DNA from 3 places in the Paenisporosarcina sp. P5_A11 genome. Region 3 is predicted to be linked to each of the others. Evidence: riboswitches for the same ligand, from Rfam matches in the RefSeq annotation. Region 3 holds a riboswitch; each other region holds the start of a gene.
The links. Region 3 has a riboswitch for S-adenosylmethionine ahead of AC1DOS_RS13595 (acyl-CoA dehydrogenase family protein). Riboswitches for the same ligand answer to the same signal wherever they lie in the genome.

Region 1: linked by a shared signal. The riboswitch ahead of AC1DOS_RS06175 (methionine ABC transporter ATP-binding protein) and the one ahead of AC1DOS_RS13595 (acyl-CoA dehydrogenase family protein) in region 3 are both predicted to bind S-adenosylmethionine.
Region 2: linked by a shared signal. The riboswitch ahead of AC1DOS_RS01345 (O-acetylhomoserine aminocarboxypropyltransferase/cysteine synthase family protein) and the one ahead of AC1DOS_RS13595 (acyl-CoA dehydrogenase family protein) in region 3 are both predicted to bind S-adenosylmethionine.

Annotation. Positions count from the first base shown of each region.
Region 1 covers NZ_JBFUKT010000022.1:26,869-30,929, forward strand. Annotated here, with positions in the region: gene AC1DOS_RS06155 (arsenate reductase family protein) at 1-216, shown strand, start outside; gene gcvH (glycine cleavage system protein GcvH) at 290-670, shown strand; gene AC1DOS_RS06165 (toprim domain-containing protein) at 842-1,183, shown strand; gene AC1DOS_RS06170 (thioredoxin family protein) at 1,202-1,510, shown strand; SAM riboswitch class I at 1,574-1,681, shown strand; gene AC1DOS_RS06175 (methionine ABC transporter ATP-binding protein) at 1,768-2,793, shown strand; gene AC1DOS_RS06180 (methionine ABC transporter permease) at 2,786-3,454, shown strand; partial or broken gene AC1DOS_RS06185 (MetQ/NlpA family ABC transporter substrate-binding protein) at 3,511-4,061, shown strand, end outside.
Region 2 covers NZ_JBFUKT010000002.1:80,485-86,149, reverse strand. Annotated here, with positions in the region: gene metX (homoserine O-acetyltransferase MetX) at 1-742, opposite strand, end outside; gene AC1DOS_RS01345 (O-acetylhomoserine aminocarboxypropyltransferase/cysteine synthase family protein) at 759-2,048, opposite strand; SAM riboswitch class I at 2,166-2,282, opposite strand; gene AC1DOS_RS01340 (glycerol-3-phosphate acyltransferase) at 2,419-3,075, shown strand; gene pepT (peptidase T) at 3,233-4,474, shown strand; gene AC1DOS_RS01330 (DMT family transporter) at 4,471-5,436, shown strand.
Region 3 covers NZ_JBFUKT010000107.1:3,076-8,740, reverse strand. Annotated here, with positions in the region: gene AC1DOS_RS13605 (hypothetical protein) at 292-474, shown strand; gene AC1DOS_RS13600 (sugar phosphate isomerase/epimerase family protein) at 655-1,425, shown strand; SAM riboswitch class I at 2,162-2,265, shown strand; gene AC1DOS_RS13595 (acyl-CoA dehydrogenase family protein) at 2,375-3,553, shown strand; gene AC1DOS_RS13590 (hypothetical protein) at 4,090-4,257, opposite strand; gene AC1DOS_RS13585 (Spo0E family sporulation regulatory protein-aspartic acid phosphatase) at 5,113-5,274, shown strand.

The DNA.
Region 1 (4,061 bases), on a different contig from region 3:
GCAAGTGGTCTGTCACTCAAGAAGTTCTATAATACAAGTGGCATGAAATACCGTGAGCTTGGATTGAAAGATAAGCTTCCAACTATGTCAGACGATGAACAATTTGAATTGCTATCTTCAGACGGAATGTTAATTAAGAGACCTCTCGTTACAGATGGCTCAAAAGTTACATTGGGATATAAAGAATCGGATTTTATTGAGAACTGGAAACGATAATATCTGTTCTTGTTTTTAGGGAAAGATTATGTCAAACTGAAGTTGAATATATTACATATTTGGAGGGTTATTAATGAGCACACCAAAAGAATTACGCTACTCTGAAGAACACGAATGGGTTAAAGTTGAAGATGGGAAAGCACGCATCGGTATTACACACTTCGCTCAATCTGAGCTTGGTGATATTGTATTCGTTGAACTTCCTCAAGTAGGCGACGATATTAAAACAAACGAACCATTTGGCAGTGTTGAATCTGTTAAAACAGTTTCAGAGCTTTATGCACCAATCAGTGGAAAAGTAGTAGAAGTTAACAGTGAATTAGAAGACAGTCCTGAATTTGTTAATGAATCTCCATATGAAAATGCATGGATGGTTGTTATCGAACCTGCTGATGTTAAAGAAGTAGACTCATTAATGACTGCTGAACAATACGAAAAAATGACACAAGAGTAAAACGTTAGTAAAACGCCGACATGTGTTCGGCGTTTTTTTCATATATAGAGTATAAATTTGAATTTAAAAGGCGCATCAAAAGCTTCGAGTAGGTAACGATAAAGGTATGGTAACAGCTTTTTTAAGTCTTTTAATATATCCTTATAAATGAGTCTAGCAAGGAGTGATCCCATGCTTTCAGGGAAAGTAATCGTGGTAGAAGGTCGTTCAGATAAACAAAGAATACAAAAAGTTCTAGCAGAACCTATTGAAATTATTTGTACGAACGGAACGGTCAGCGCATCTCGTTTAGAAGAGTTACTTGTTCCTTATGAGCAAGATGAAATGTATATATTTGTGGATGCTGATAGTTCAGGTGAGAAACTACGTGCGCTTATTAAACGTGAATTTCCTGAGGCTTTGCATTTATATACAGATGTTACTTATCGTGAAGTCGCGACAACCCCTTTGAAAATCATTGCGAGCATTTTACTCGGAGCAAATATTGAAGTGAGATCGCAATTTATCGTTTAAACTAAAAGGATGAATATAATGAAAGAATGGACAATTACTGAGTGGGAAACTTTTTCACAAAACGCTAATGTTACAGCCTATTACCTATATACTCCTTTGTGTGGAACTTGCAAAATTGCTTCCAAAATGATGGATGTGGTGGAAGATCTTTTACCAAATGTGGAAATAGGCAAAGCGAATTTGAATTTTGTAGAACATTTAGCGGATGACCAGCAAATTGAAAGTGTCCCTTGCTTATTAATTTCTGAGAATGGACAAATCACTGAAAAAATTTACGCTTTCCACTCAGTGCCGTATCTCTACAATCGATTGAGAAAAAATATTTGACGTTCACATTTGAACGTGTTACATTATCAGTCGGAACAATAAACCAAAACTTAATATCGTAAACTCTTATAAAGAGAGGCTGAGGGAAGTGCCCGATGAAGCCCGGCAACCGTCACAAATTTGTGAAATGGTGCCAAATCACTCAAAGTATTTTGCTTTGACAGATGAGAGAACGGTCTAACGTATATAACTATGCAATTAGTCCCTTCTGCTTTTCTGCGGAGGGGACTTTTTAAATTCAGAGGTGAACTAGAGAAATGATTCAATTACAAAACTTATCAAAAACATTTATAACAAGTAATGGCCAACTTATTGCTGTAGATGATGTCAATTTAACTGTTGAACAAGGAGAAATCTTTGGCATTATCGGCTATAGTGGTGCAGGTAAAAGTACATTAATTCGATTGTTAAATGGTTTAGAAAAACCGACTTCAGGAAGTGTAACAGTTAACGGACAAGAAATATCATCAAGCTCAGGTCAAGCACTTCGAAGTGCAAGACAAAAAGTTAGCATGATTTTCCAACACTTTAACTTACTGTGGTCTCGAACAGTTGAAGATAATATTTCGTTCCCACTTGAAATTGCAGGAATTAGCAAAACGAAACGCATAGAACGAGTAAAAGAGTTAATCGAACTTGTTGGATTAACTGGGAGAGAAAAAGCATATCCTTCTCAATTATCTGGAGGACAAAAACAACGTGTTGGAATCGCGCGTGCACTTGCTAACAACCCCGAGGTATTGCTTTGTGACGAAGCAACATCGGCGCTTGACCCAGAAACAACGGATCAAATACTAGAGTTGCTTGTGGATATTAACAAACGCTTAGGATTAACAATCGTACTCATAACACATGAAATGCATGTTATTCGCAAAATTTGTCATCGCGTCGCGGTCATGGAAGCAGGGAAAGTGGTTGAGATGGGTTCAGTACTCGAGATCTTCCAAACACCTCAACAGGACATTACGAAACGCTTTGTAGCACAAGTTAATGGTCCAGAAGAAGCCAGTCAAACAATTGCTCATCTTATCGAGCAATATCCTTTTGGCAAACTCGTGAAACTCGTGTTTGTTGGAGATCGAACTGAACAACCTATACTCTCAAGGCTCATTAAACAATATCAAGTCGAAGTAAATATCGTACAAGGTAATATTACACAAACTCAAAATGGTGCATACGGAACATTGTATTTGCAAATTGATGGGGATACTTTAGCGATTAATCAAGCAATTGACTATTTACATGAACAAGAAGTTCATACGGAGGTGATCTCACATGATTGAAAACCTTCTACCTAATGTTGATTGGGAAAAAATGTGGGAAGCTACACTTGAAACACTTTATATGTCTGCAATGGCCACGGGATTCACATTTGTCATTGGTCTTGCCCTAGGTATTTTGCTATTTCTGACGAGTCCACATCAACTATGGGCAAATAAAATCGTGTATTGGTTAACAGGTGCATTTGTCAACATCTTCAGATCCATCCCATTTATCATCCTAATCATTTTGTTAATCCCGTTTACTAAGTTTTTACTTGATACCATTCGTGGTGCAAATGCAGCATTACCTGCACTTATCATTGGTGCAGCTCCATTTTATGCTCGAATGGTGTTAATTGCTTTACGTGAAATTGATAAAGGAGTAATCGAAGCAGCTCGCTCAATGGGTGCAAAGACTACGACAATTATTTGGAAAGTGTTATTACCTGAATCACTTCCAGCATTACTTTCAGGACTTACAGTTACTGCTGTTGCGCTTGTTGGGTATACTGCGATGGCAGGTATTATTGGAGCTGGCGGATTAGGTAACTTGGCATTCTTAGATGGCTTCCAACGTAGTCGTGAAGATGTAACGATCGTATCGACGATTCTCATCTTAATTATTGTTTTTATCATCCAATGGATTGGCGATGCCTTCACTTCAAAAGCAGATAAGCGTTAATTGGTGCCTGCGAGTAAAACTCGATCACATATTTTAAGGAAAAGGGAGAGACAATCATGAAGAAACTTGTAGCAGGAATTTTATTATCGGTAAGTGCAATCACACTAGCAGCATGTGGTGGAGATGGAGAGTCTTCTGGAGGTAACAAGGAATTAGTAGTAGGAGCATCAAACACTCCGCACGCTGAAATCCTCGAACAAGCGAAACCATTGCTTAAAGAAAAAGGGATTGACCTTGAAATCGAAACATATCAAGACTATATTTTACCGAACAAAGATTTAGAATCTGGTGATTTAGATGCTAACTACTTTCAACATATTCCCTACTTAGAATCACAAATCTCTGACAACAACTATGATTTTGTCAATGCTGGCGGTATTCACATTGAACCTATCGGTGTTTATTCTAAAAAATATAAATCATTAGAAGAACTTCCTGAAGGTGCAACGATTTTAATTAGTAATTCAGTTGCTGACCATGGTCGAGTTCTTTCAATGTTAGAAGCAGAAGGATTAATTAAATTAGCTGAAGGTGTTGATAAAACAACGGCTGAAGTGAAAGATATCGTTGAAAATCCAAAAAACTTGGAATTCGATGCAGAATACGA
Region 2 (5,665 bases), on a different contig from region 3:
GTTCCGTAAGTTTTGTCCCTTGGTATTTCATATAGGATTCGATTTCGAACAAACCATCACTTCTGGTCTTTCTTGCAAAACGGTCCTTATGTAATTGTTCACTACGATAAGTGACTAACCCCGCCATGCGTGCTGTTTCAAACCCTTTTATATCTGATGAACTCTTATAGTTTCCATTGCAATAGTTTGCATCTGTTTCAATTGCATGAATGCCAATATAATTATAGGCAATACCTGTATCACTTAAATAAGGGGTAACTGCTAATGGAATCAGTAAATCCATATCTTTTGGGTAGAGTAGTCCCCACTCCAGCACACGCATCCCACCAAGCGATCCTCCAACTACTGCATGAAGTCTATCAATTCCCAAAGCTAGTAATCCTTGTTTTTCAGCATGGACCATATCTCGAATTGTAATGGTTGGAAAGGATGAGCGATATGGTTCACCTGTTGTAGGATTAATTGTAGCTGGACCAGTTGAACCGGAACATCCCCCTAAAACATTCCATGTAATTACTTGAAATACATTCGTATCAATAACTTTTCCAGGTCCAATCATTCCACTCCACCAACCTGGTTTTTCCTGAGTTCCAGTAGCATATTGATTTCCAGTCAAAGCATGACAAACTAAAATAACAGGTGCATCTAATGGACCGCAAGATTCATATGAAAGTTCAACTTGTTCCAGTAGATTCCCAGACTCTGTTTGGAAGTTTCCGATTTCTACACTTCCTGTTGCCACTAATTCCACCTCCAAGTTAAATCGGTACGACGATTGCTTGATCTATCGCTTGCCTTAAATCAGCTAATAAGTCTTCTACCGACTCTAATCCCACTGAAAGTCGAATCAATTCTTCTGTGACACCTGACTTTCTTAATTCTTCTCCACTTAACTGTTGATGTGTCGTAGAAGCCGGATGAATGATAAGCGATTTGGCATCTCCTACATTGGCAACATGAGACCAGATTTTGACGTTATCGATGATTTTACGCCCTGCATCTCGTCCTCCTTTAATTCCAAAATTCACAATTGAACCGTATCCATTCTTCAAGTATTTATTAGCTAATTGATGAGATGGATGAGATTCAAATCCATTGAAACTTACCCACTCCACCGCTGGATGATTCTCTAGAAAATTAGCTACCGCCAATGCATTTTCATTGTGCCTCGGCACACGTAAATGTAACGTTTCGAGACCTTGCAAGAAAGAAAATGCATTATCTGGGCTTAGACATGGACCAAAGTCACGAAGTAGTTGAACTCGAAGTTTAATAGCGAATGCAACTTGAGGCACGTCAATCCCATAACGCAATCCATGGTAACTAGTATCTGGTTCCGTAAACTCAGGAAACTTCTCGCTATTCCAATCGAATTTTCCTGCATCAACTACCACACCTCCAATTGAAGTACCATGTCCACCAATCCATTTTGTTGCTGAATGTACTACTACATCAGCACCATATTCAATAGGATTACTTCCATATGGAGTAGCAAATGTATTATCAACAATTAACGGAATTCCGTGCGCGTGGGCTATAGTAGACACAGCTTCTATATCTAGAACATGGAGACTTGGATTGCCGATAATTTCCCCAAAAATGGCTTTCGTTTTTTCAGAAATGGCTCCTCGGAAATTCTCCGGATTAGTTGAATCGACAAACTTTACAGTGATTCCATACTTTGGAAGTGTTTTAGCAAACAAATTATAAGTACCACCATATAAATTACTAGCAGCAATGATTTCATCTCCTGCTCCTGCTATATTTAAAATAGAAAAAGCGATCGCTGCCATTCCACTTGATAAAGCTACTGCAGCTGTACCCCCTTCTAACAAAGCAACACGCTGTTCAAATACATCGACTGTTGGATTGCCTATACGCGTATAGATATTTCCAGCTTCTTGCAGCGCAAAAAGTTTTTGAGCATGTTCTGTATCTTTGAAAACAAAAGAAGTAGTTTTATGAATTGGTACCGCACGTGAGCCAGTAATCGGATCCGGCTCTTGCCCTCCGTGTAAAAGTAGCGTTTCTGGTTGAAGATTAGTCATTGTTTTTCCCTCCTGGTTTGTGGTTTAGATGGAAGTGTGGAGGCGAAAGAGGAGTTTTGGAATACAAAAAGCCCCTTCTTCGCTTAAGAAGAGGGGGCTCGCAATTGCGTATACCTCCTCTTATCTTTCAGATCCACATGAAGAAATCTGTAGGAATTAGCACCTTTGCAAGTTCATCACTTGCCGGTTGCTGGGCATCGTAGGGCCTAGTCCCTCTGCCGCTCTTGATAAGAGTATTTGATTCAATTTTCCATCTTGAGAAACAGTATATGTTTTCCAGGAAGAAAAAGTCAAGAAATAATTATTTTTTTTGAAACTTCAGCCAATAGTCAAACGTTTAAAGAGTGAGAAGAAAAAAGGAGTTGAGATTTTGAATCTTGCTTTATTGTCACTCATGATTATCCTATCAGGCTATTTAATTGGGGGGTTACATGGGTCCTACATCGCACAATGGATTTCAGGGGTTAATGTAAAAGATCAAGGTGTAAAGAATTCTGGGGCGTCTAATGCTACCATCGTGTTAGGATGGAAATTCGGGGCTTTAGTTGCGTTATTTGACATTGGTAAAGGATTTATCGCCGTTCTATTATTGGCCTATATTTTAGATACACAAAGTCTCTTTAATGGCTACACACCTACTCTACTTTTATTAATAGGAGCAGCTGTCGTTATCGGACATAATTATCCTTTGTGGATGAATTTTGATGGTGGCAAAGGAACTGCATCAATCATTGGGATTATGTTTGCTGTCGATTGGAGAATGGGCTGTATTGGATTGACCTTGCTCATATTAATAACTCTCATAACAGACTATTTACCAATTGGCGTTCTTTTTTTATACCTTACATTATTGGTTTATGTATTTTGGTTTATGGGAGGATTTTGGCCGAACTTCATCTCATTAGCTCTTTTCACTTTAGCTATTTGGAAACATAGAGAAAACATTCTACGTATAAAGCAAGGAACTGAACCTAAAGTGTCTACTGTTATGAAAAAGAAAAAAACGACATCTCCACAGGAATTCTAAGAGGATTTACTATATTTCTTACATTTACCTGTTTGGCAGCAGCCTCTTATTAGGTTAAAAAATATCCTATCTGATTTTTAATAGCATTCAATATTCCTAGATGATTCTGAAAATGATAAACTAATAATAGATTTATGAAATTAAGGAGTGGAATGTCATGCAAGAAATATTAATCGAACGCCTCGTGCGTTATGCAAAAATTGATACACAATCTGACGCAAACAGTTCAACTTGCCCTTCAACACCAGGTCAGTGGGACTTACTCCATGAACTTGAAAAAGAGTTGGCTGCGATCGGAATGGAAGACATTTCACTTGATGATAATGGCTATTTATTTGCTACATTACCTTCAAATATAGACCATGAATTGCCTACAATTGGATTCTTAGCTCATGTTGATACAGCAACGGATTACACTGGGAAAAATGCGAATCCTCAGCGCATCGATTGCTACGAAGGCGGCGACATTTCATTAAACGAAACAACAGTAATGTCTCCTACCGATTTTCCTGAGCTTAACAATTATATCGGTCACACTTTAATAACAACAGATGGCACGACATTACTTGGTGCCGACAATAAAGCGGGTATTGCTGAAATAATGACAGCTATGGAGTATCTGATAAATAATCCAGACATCAAACATGGCAAACTCAGAATTGCCTTCACTCCTGATGAAGAGATTGGTCGCGGACCTCATAAATTCGATGTTGAAAAATTCGATGCAAAATATGCTTACACGATGGATGGAGGTCCTCTTGGGGAACTACAATTTGAAAGTTTTAACGCTGCTGGGGCAAAAGTCATCACACGCGGAACTAGCGTTCACCCTGGATCTGCAAAAAACAAAATGGTCAACGCCTTAACTATTGCGATGAAGTTCCAATCTTATATGCCGGCATCTGAAGTGCCTGAAAAGACTGAAGGCTATGAAGGATTTATACACTTAATGAATTTCAGCGGTCATGTAGAAGAAGCACAGTTGTCATATATAATTCGTGACTTTGATCGGGAAAAATTCGACGCAAAAAAAGGATTGTTTGAAAAAGCAGTGGCTGAAATTAAAGCAGAGTATGGTTCACATGCTATTACAGTTGAACTAAATGACCAATATTACAATATGGGTGAAAAAATTGAGCCCGTCAAAGAAATTGTAGATATCGCACATCAAGCAATGACAAATCTATCTATTAATCCTTTAGTCCTGCCGATTCGTGGCGGAACTGATGGATCTCAATTGTCTTATATGGGCTTACCTACTCCAAACATCTTCACAGGTGGTGAAAACTATCACGGAAAATATGAATATATTTCGGTTGATAACATGGAAAAGGCTACACAAGTAATGATTGAAATGATACAACTGTTTGAAAAACAAGTAACAGGGTTGAATTCTTGAAAGAAATAGGGCTTGGAATCTTGGCATCTTTATTTTTTGCGGTAACTTTTATTTTAAACCGGTCAATGGAACTTTCCGGAGGAAGTTGGATGTGGAGTGCTTCATTACGGTATTTCTTCATGGTACCTTTTTTAATGTTAATCGTTGTACTTCGAGGAGGAATGGCAACACTCCTAGCTGAAATGAAGAGTCGACCTCTTCCCTGGTCTGGTTGGAGCTTTGTTGCATTTGTTTTGTTCTATGCACCTATTACATATGCAGCTGCTTACGGTCCTGGTTGGCTAATTTCGGGAACCTGGCAAGTGACAATTATAGCTGGTGTTTTATTAGCCCCTCTGTTTTTTATAACGATTCATACTTCTAATGGGATTCGTAAGTTTAGACAACAAATCCCTTTAGTGTCACTTGTCATTTCCATGGTCATCTTGATTGGAATTGTACTAATTCAAATTCCACATGCAAACAACGTGTCCACAGGTACACTTGTGCTCGGAACATTTCCAGTGTTGGTTGCAGCATTTGCCTATCCACTTGGTAATCGTAAAATGATGGAACTAACTGGGGGCCGTCTCGATTCGATTAGTCGCGTCCTTGGGATGACAATCGCATCACTTCCGGTCTGGATTTTACTAGCAGTTTATGCTGCCTTATCTGTCGGCCTTCCTTCTAGTAGCCAAGTTTTCCAAAGTTTGATAGTTGGCATTAGTTCAGGAGTAATTGCAACTACCTTGTTTTTCATGGCTACAGATCGTGTTCGAGAGAATCAAGGGAAACTTGCTGCAGTTGAAGCAACCCAAGCTACACAAATTTTATTTGTAATAGCTGGCGAAATGATGTTACTAGGTGTTCCTTTACCTGAACCCGTAGCGTTTATCGGGCTAGTTATCATTATTATTGGACTCTTTTTACACAGTTTTTACACAAAACTCTTGAAACAAAAACAAGCAAGATCCGTCTCTTAGACAGATCTTGCTTGTTTTTTTGTTTTATCATTATAACTATTGCCCCAGTCTCTAGTAACAGATTAAAAATTGCTTTTCCAAGAACTCAATAAGATGTTTTCTTTGGCCACTTTTACGCCTATTATGGCACCAAGTGGCATATAATTCTACTGGTATCGTCGGGAATCTAACTAGCCATATCTATAACTATCTTCTTAGCTGGTTTGTCCGATACCTCGCCTTTCGTTCT
Region 3 (5,665 bases):
ATTAATGTTTTGGAGTAAGTTGAAGGAAATTCCAGATGTGGAGTCGAATTGATTATTTATCGGGGGAGTTCAGTGAAAAAATATTCAGTTCACTTATCGTTTAAAAACGGATTGGACATGCAATTTGAAACAGATACTAATGTTAAGTTGACAGAACCTCAATACATAAATGGAGGACAATTCATAGTTACGGAAAATGAATATATAATTAATGTTCCATGAAATGAATGTTGTTCAATTGTTGAATTAGTTATCTATCATTGTTTTACTGAGGAAGATAGCAATAACGATATGTTTTTGCATATTCATTTGACGGTGACCAAGCGGGCTGAAGTACCTGTTATTGTAAGAGAATGGTCTTTAGGTATTCCACCTAATTCATTAGACGGTCTGGATGAGCTTCAAAAAAATCTAGCGTTTAAGGCATATGCGTCCGTACAGTTATTAGCATTTGAACAAGGAAGCAGGAGTTAAAAGCAGGAAGAAGGTATCATGCCAGTTCGGAATTTTAGGCAAAGTGTTGAAAATGGCTGGCTTCCTTCGAAGTTTTTCTAAATAAAATTATTAATGAAGAAACATATGAGTGAAGAGCATGGATGAAAGATAAAATCACATAAGTGATGTTCTTAACTAATAGAAATGAGGATATAAGTGATGACGAAAATTCCAGTAGCTGTACAAATGTATACATTGCGAGAGGAAAGCGAGCAAGATTTTTCCGGTACCTTGAAAAAGGTTGCAGAACTTGGCTTCGATGGAGTGGAATTTGCCGGATACGGTGGAATGACTGCGAAAGAAGTAAAAGTGCTATTGGATGAACTTGGCCTTCAGGCAGCGTCCAGTCATGTGCCTTTAGAAGAATTGGAAAACAACCTGGCCGGGGTTATTGAAGACCAGAAAACGTTAGGAAGTAATTATGTAGTTTGCCCTTATTTATTGCCTGACCGCCGTTCAGAAGAACATTATCGTAACCTTATTTCTATATTGGATCAAGCAGGGGAAAAGTGCCGCCTTGAAGGCATTACACTACTTTATCATAACCATGATTTTGAACTAGACCTTCTCTCAGATGGCAGAATGGCGCTTGAATCCATTTTAGAAGATACAAACGAAGACAATTTAAAAGCAGAGTTTGATGTGTATTGGCTGAAAAAGGCAGGAGAAAATCCAGTTGAGTGGATTAATAAATATAAAAATAGAACACCGATTATCCATTTGAAGGACATGACGACTGATGAGGAACAATTTTTCGCGGAGCTTGGAACAGGCGGAGTTGATATTGAAGCAGTATTGAATATAGGAGAAGAAGCGGGAGTTCAGTGGTGGGTCGTTGAGCAGGATTTCACTCGCCGGACTCCATTTGAGAGCATTGGAATGAGCATTAATTTTTTAAATACAAAACTACCGCATCTTGCAAAGAAATAGAATGAGAATGAAAATGAGTACATTAAAAGAAGCGTAATCGGTTGTGAAACAATCTCTATAGTTCGTCATCTTCCAGAATATCAGAATAATATAAAGGTAGAAATTGTTGCAGTATGTGATATTGTCGCCGAACGTCCATAAGCAATGTTAAAGCTCATACTTTGCTTATGGTTTTCGGAAAATGCACATAACGATAACTTTTTGAAACTATTCCATTTGCCTTTAGCAGTAGGTATATGCCCAAATATGCTAAATTGGCGTTTGATTTGGAAGAGAAGAAGACCGGTGTGGCGAAATGTACATTTGAGGACATACCCTTAAAATTGTGGCCAGTGATTCCGTTATGCGAGATGAGGGGAATAGGCGACAAATGTAAACAAACCTTCATGGGATGGGGATTTTTATGGTTGGCGCGAATAGCGATTTATAAACACTTGAAGTACGCTTTTTTGTAATGGGAAATCAACTCTATCATCATGCCTGGGGAATTGATTTATCGGAACTCAAGACCTTTATTAGAGGGGCAGTTAATTATGGAAAGGGACAAATCCTATTTCGAGATTATGTAAAAACGGAAGATATCTTTACGGTTAAAATGTGCGAAGACGTGAAGAGACCGCACGTGACCTAAAGAGAATAATTAGTTCTAAATATAATTTAATTCCTATTGGTTTTGTAATGTTTAAAATTGACTTCATTCAATTCCAGCATTAAACTCATCTCAATAACTTCATATTTCTTATCAAGAGAAGCAGAGGGACTGGACGAATGATGCTTCAGCAACCGCTTTGATCTATGGTATGGTCTACAGCCAGAAAGAACCGTCTTGAGAGATAAGTGTACTTAATGTACATGACACTCTTTTTGTTTTGAAAGATTTTTTTATTTTCGTTTAATTCGTACTTAATCAATATGAATAGTAGGTTACATATATTAAAGGAGACGAACACTGTTGAGTAATTTATATATAAAAACGGAAAAACAAAAAAAGTGGCTCGATAAATTGCAACAATTTGAAGAAAGATTTAAAAGTAGGTCTGCGGAAATTGATGAGCTTTCCGTTTTTCCAATAGAGAATATGAAGGATTTAGTCGGTCTTGGTTATGCAAGTCTTACATTACCAACTGAACTAGGTGGAGAAGGATTCTCTGTTTACGACATGGTCCTTATGCAAGAAACGCTTGCAAGTTATGATGCTAGTACTGCATTATCCATTGGCTGGAGTTTAGGTGTGGTTGGTGAGTTATTCGAAAAAAAGCTTTGGACAAAGGAAAAACTAGACTTTTTCGCGACTGAAGTTCTAAATGGGGCACTAGTAAACCGTTCTGTTAGTGAGGCACAAACAGGTAGTCCCACGCGCGGGGGCCGTCCAGGTACAACCGCTATAAAAAAAGGAAATACGTGGGTAATAAATGGTCGGAAAATTTTCACAACGGCTTCTCCGATACTCTCATATTTTCTAACCTCTGCTTGGATTGAAGAAAAAGAAAAAGTAGGTTTCTTCCTTATCAACAGAGATTTAGATGGGGTATCAATCGAAGAAACGTGGGATGTCGTATCCATGCGCGGAACGAGTAGCAACGATTTAATATTAAATAATGTAGTTGTCCAAAACTCTGATTTAGTCGAACTTCCGGAGTTTGTAAGCGGCGGGAAAATAAATGGTTGGTTACTCCATATTCCAGCTACTTATCTTGGAGTAGCACAAGCGGCACGCGATTACTCAGTTCATTTTGCTAATACGCATACTCCAAACAGTTTGAATGGACCAATTGCACAGTTACCAAATGTTCAACAGCTAATTGGCGAAATAGATTTAGAGCTTATGAAAGCACGATTCGTCATCTATGGAGCGGCTTCTTCTTATGATAACGAAGCAACAAGACATTTACTGACAAATGAAGTAAGTGTTGCAAAACATATTGTGACAAACTCTGCTATAACAATTGTTGATAAAGCGATGCGATTAGTTGGAGCGAAAAGTCTACAAAGAACTAATCCATTACAACGTTACTATCGTGACGTTCGCGCAGGATTACATAACCCTCCGATGGATGATATGACGATAAAAAAACTGGCACTAACTGCATTGGAAGAAGATAAAAACAAAAATAATAAAGATAAATAAGTAATCTGGTTCAGCGGGTTTTTTATTTCATCGAATGAGAGTGTTTGCCTTGTCTTGGTCAACTAACGGGTGCTTTAGTTGAAGAACAGGAGATTGTCATAGACAATCTTTTTTGTTTGTCTATTGTCCCAAGACAGAATGGATATTTATTCACTGGACTGGAAAGCGAAACCGCCAAAAGCCCGTCAACTCGACCATGAATATTCGATGAATATGGAATTGATCGGTGTAAAAAGGAAGAAATGAGAAACCGCAAGGATATGATTGTTCTTCAAATTCATCCATTCTTTCTTGTCATTTTCAATTGGAACATTTTCTTTAAAAAAGCATTTATCATTCACTGCTGAAAGTGAAACGAGATAGAATAATTTGAAGAGAAAAAGAAATTAGTTAATTGTTCATTAACTATAGATAATCAGTGTAATGAGGGTGAGATTACTGTAGCAAACACTACTTTTGTTCACTTCAATTTATGGACAGTATTTTTAATTAGATTGAGAAAGGCGAGTCCATATAGCTCTCACCTTTCAATAGTATTATTTATTTTTGTTGGATTGTTGATTCTTGTTTTTGTTGTTAACAATGTTTTTAGGTTTAGAATCAAAGTCGGCAGCAAATTCTTCTTTGTGATTGTTGGGGTTTTTGTAGATTCCAAGGCTGTTATGCGTTCTTTCATTCAATGTCTTTTTGTTGTTTTTACTCATGGATGTTCACCTCCTAGAGTCTAATGTGCTCTGTTTAGAAGGTTTTATTCTTAATGGACATTTCTTCTTTTTAGGTGTTAATTACCTAGCCTTTTCACAAGGAAAGGCAATAAAAAATAGGAATAGTTAATCCATTATTAGTAGCAAACACATTAACTCCATATTGAAAGAAGTTTGATTAAAATGGAGTTGATTAGGTTGGTTGAGTGTTAGACCATGCAGTGACCACGAAACAAATATACAAAGATAAACAAACGTAAAAAACAGGATCTTTGTTTTCTTTCTACCTAATTCGATGCAAAATAAAAGCCTACCAACAAAGGCAGGCTCGAATTTTGAAAAGTTAGACTTGACCTTAGAACAAGTAACCAAAGCCTGATAACCCTCGGTTGCTTTTCACGAACAATGAAAAGAAGAAATCGCGTTCTATGAAAGAGATGGTAATCAAAAATGATAATCGTTATTAAAGACTCTTGAAAGTGTATTCAAAGTCCCAATCACACCGCCATGAGATTGGGACTTTTCCTTTGAAAAATATAGATAGACAATTATCGCTTTACTTCAAGAAGGAGTAAAACGTTTTTCCTTATTACTTTTCAAGCGGTGATCAATATAATGTGAAAAAGCCCGTACTGGACGTTCTTTTTGTGTTCCCTAAGACGTTCGTTATAGGGAACAGACATTTTTCATAATTCATTCTTCTTAAACTCCCATAATCAGTCGGTGATTTCAAAAAACCCTATTAATAATATTTTTCATTTTTACACAATGTGACATTTTTTTACAAGACCAATGTTATAAGATGTTCTCTGGGTCTAACACTAGTCATTTTGAGAAAGAGGAATGAAGAAAAATATGCAAAGTAAAATGTTCTTATTAGGGCAAATAATATTAAAAAAGAAAGTTATGTACCATAGAGCGAAGCATTTTGGTTTTACTCACTCTAGTGTAATAGCATGCAGTCAAGAACTCGATGTGCTACTTAATCAATACCAAGAAATCCAAGGATCTTATTGATTTGACCAAGTTTTTATCCTGGTTTTGAAAACTCTTTTGTTTACCAATTATAAAGTCAAATCGTTAATCACCAGGTAGTGTGATTGCGATTTTTATTATTTTTGAAAATTAGGTGTAAAACATTTTTGTAATTGATAAAATTGAAAGTCACTGATGTTCCTTGACCATTCGTTAATGAAATTCCTACAGGCTGACCAATTAAGTTCCATATTTTCTGTTGCCAGGGCATACAAATCACTCCTTGATACCATATGGAGCTAGCGGAAATTATGTGAATATGGAAAATAAATATAATGCATTTATGAATGAAATAAGTGCCAATGGTACCTATCTGATTTAAGGGAATGTGACGAATGATAAGTGAAAGTAATAGCTACGAAAGAAAACCCAC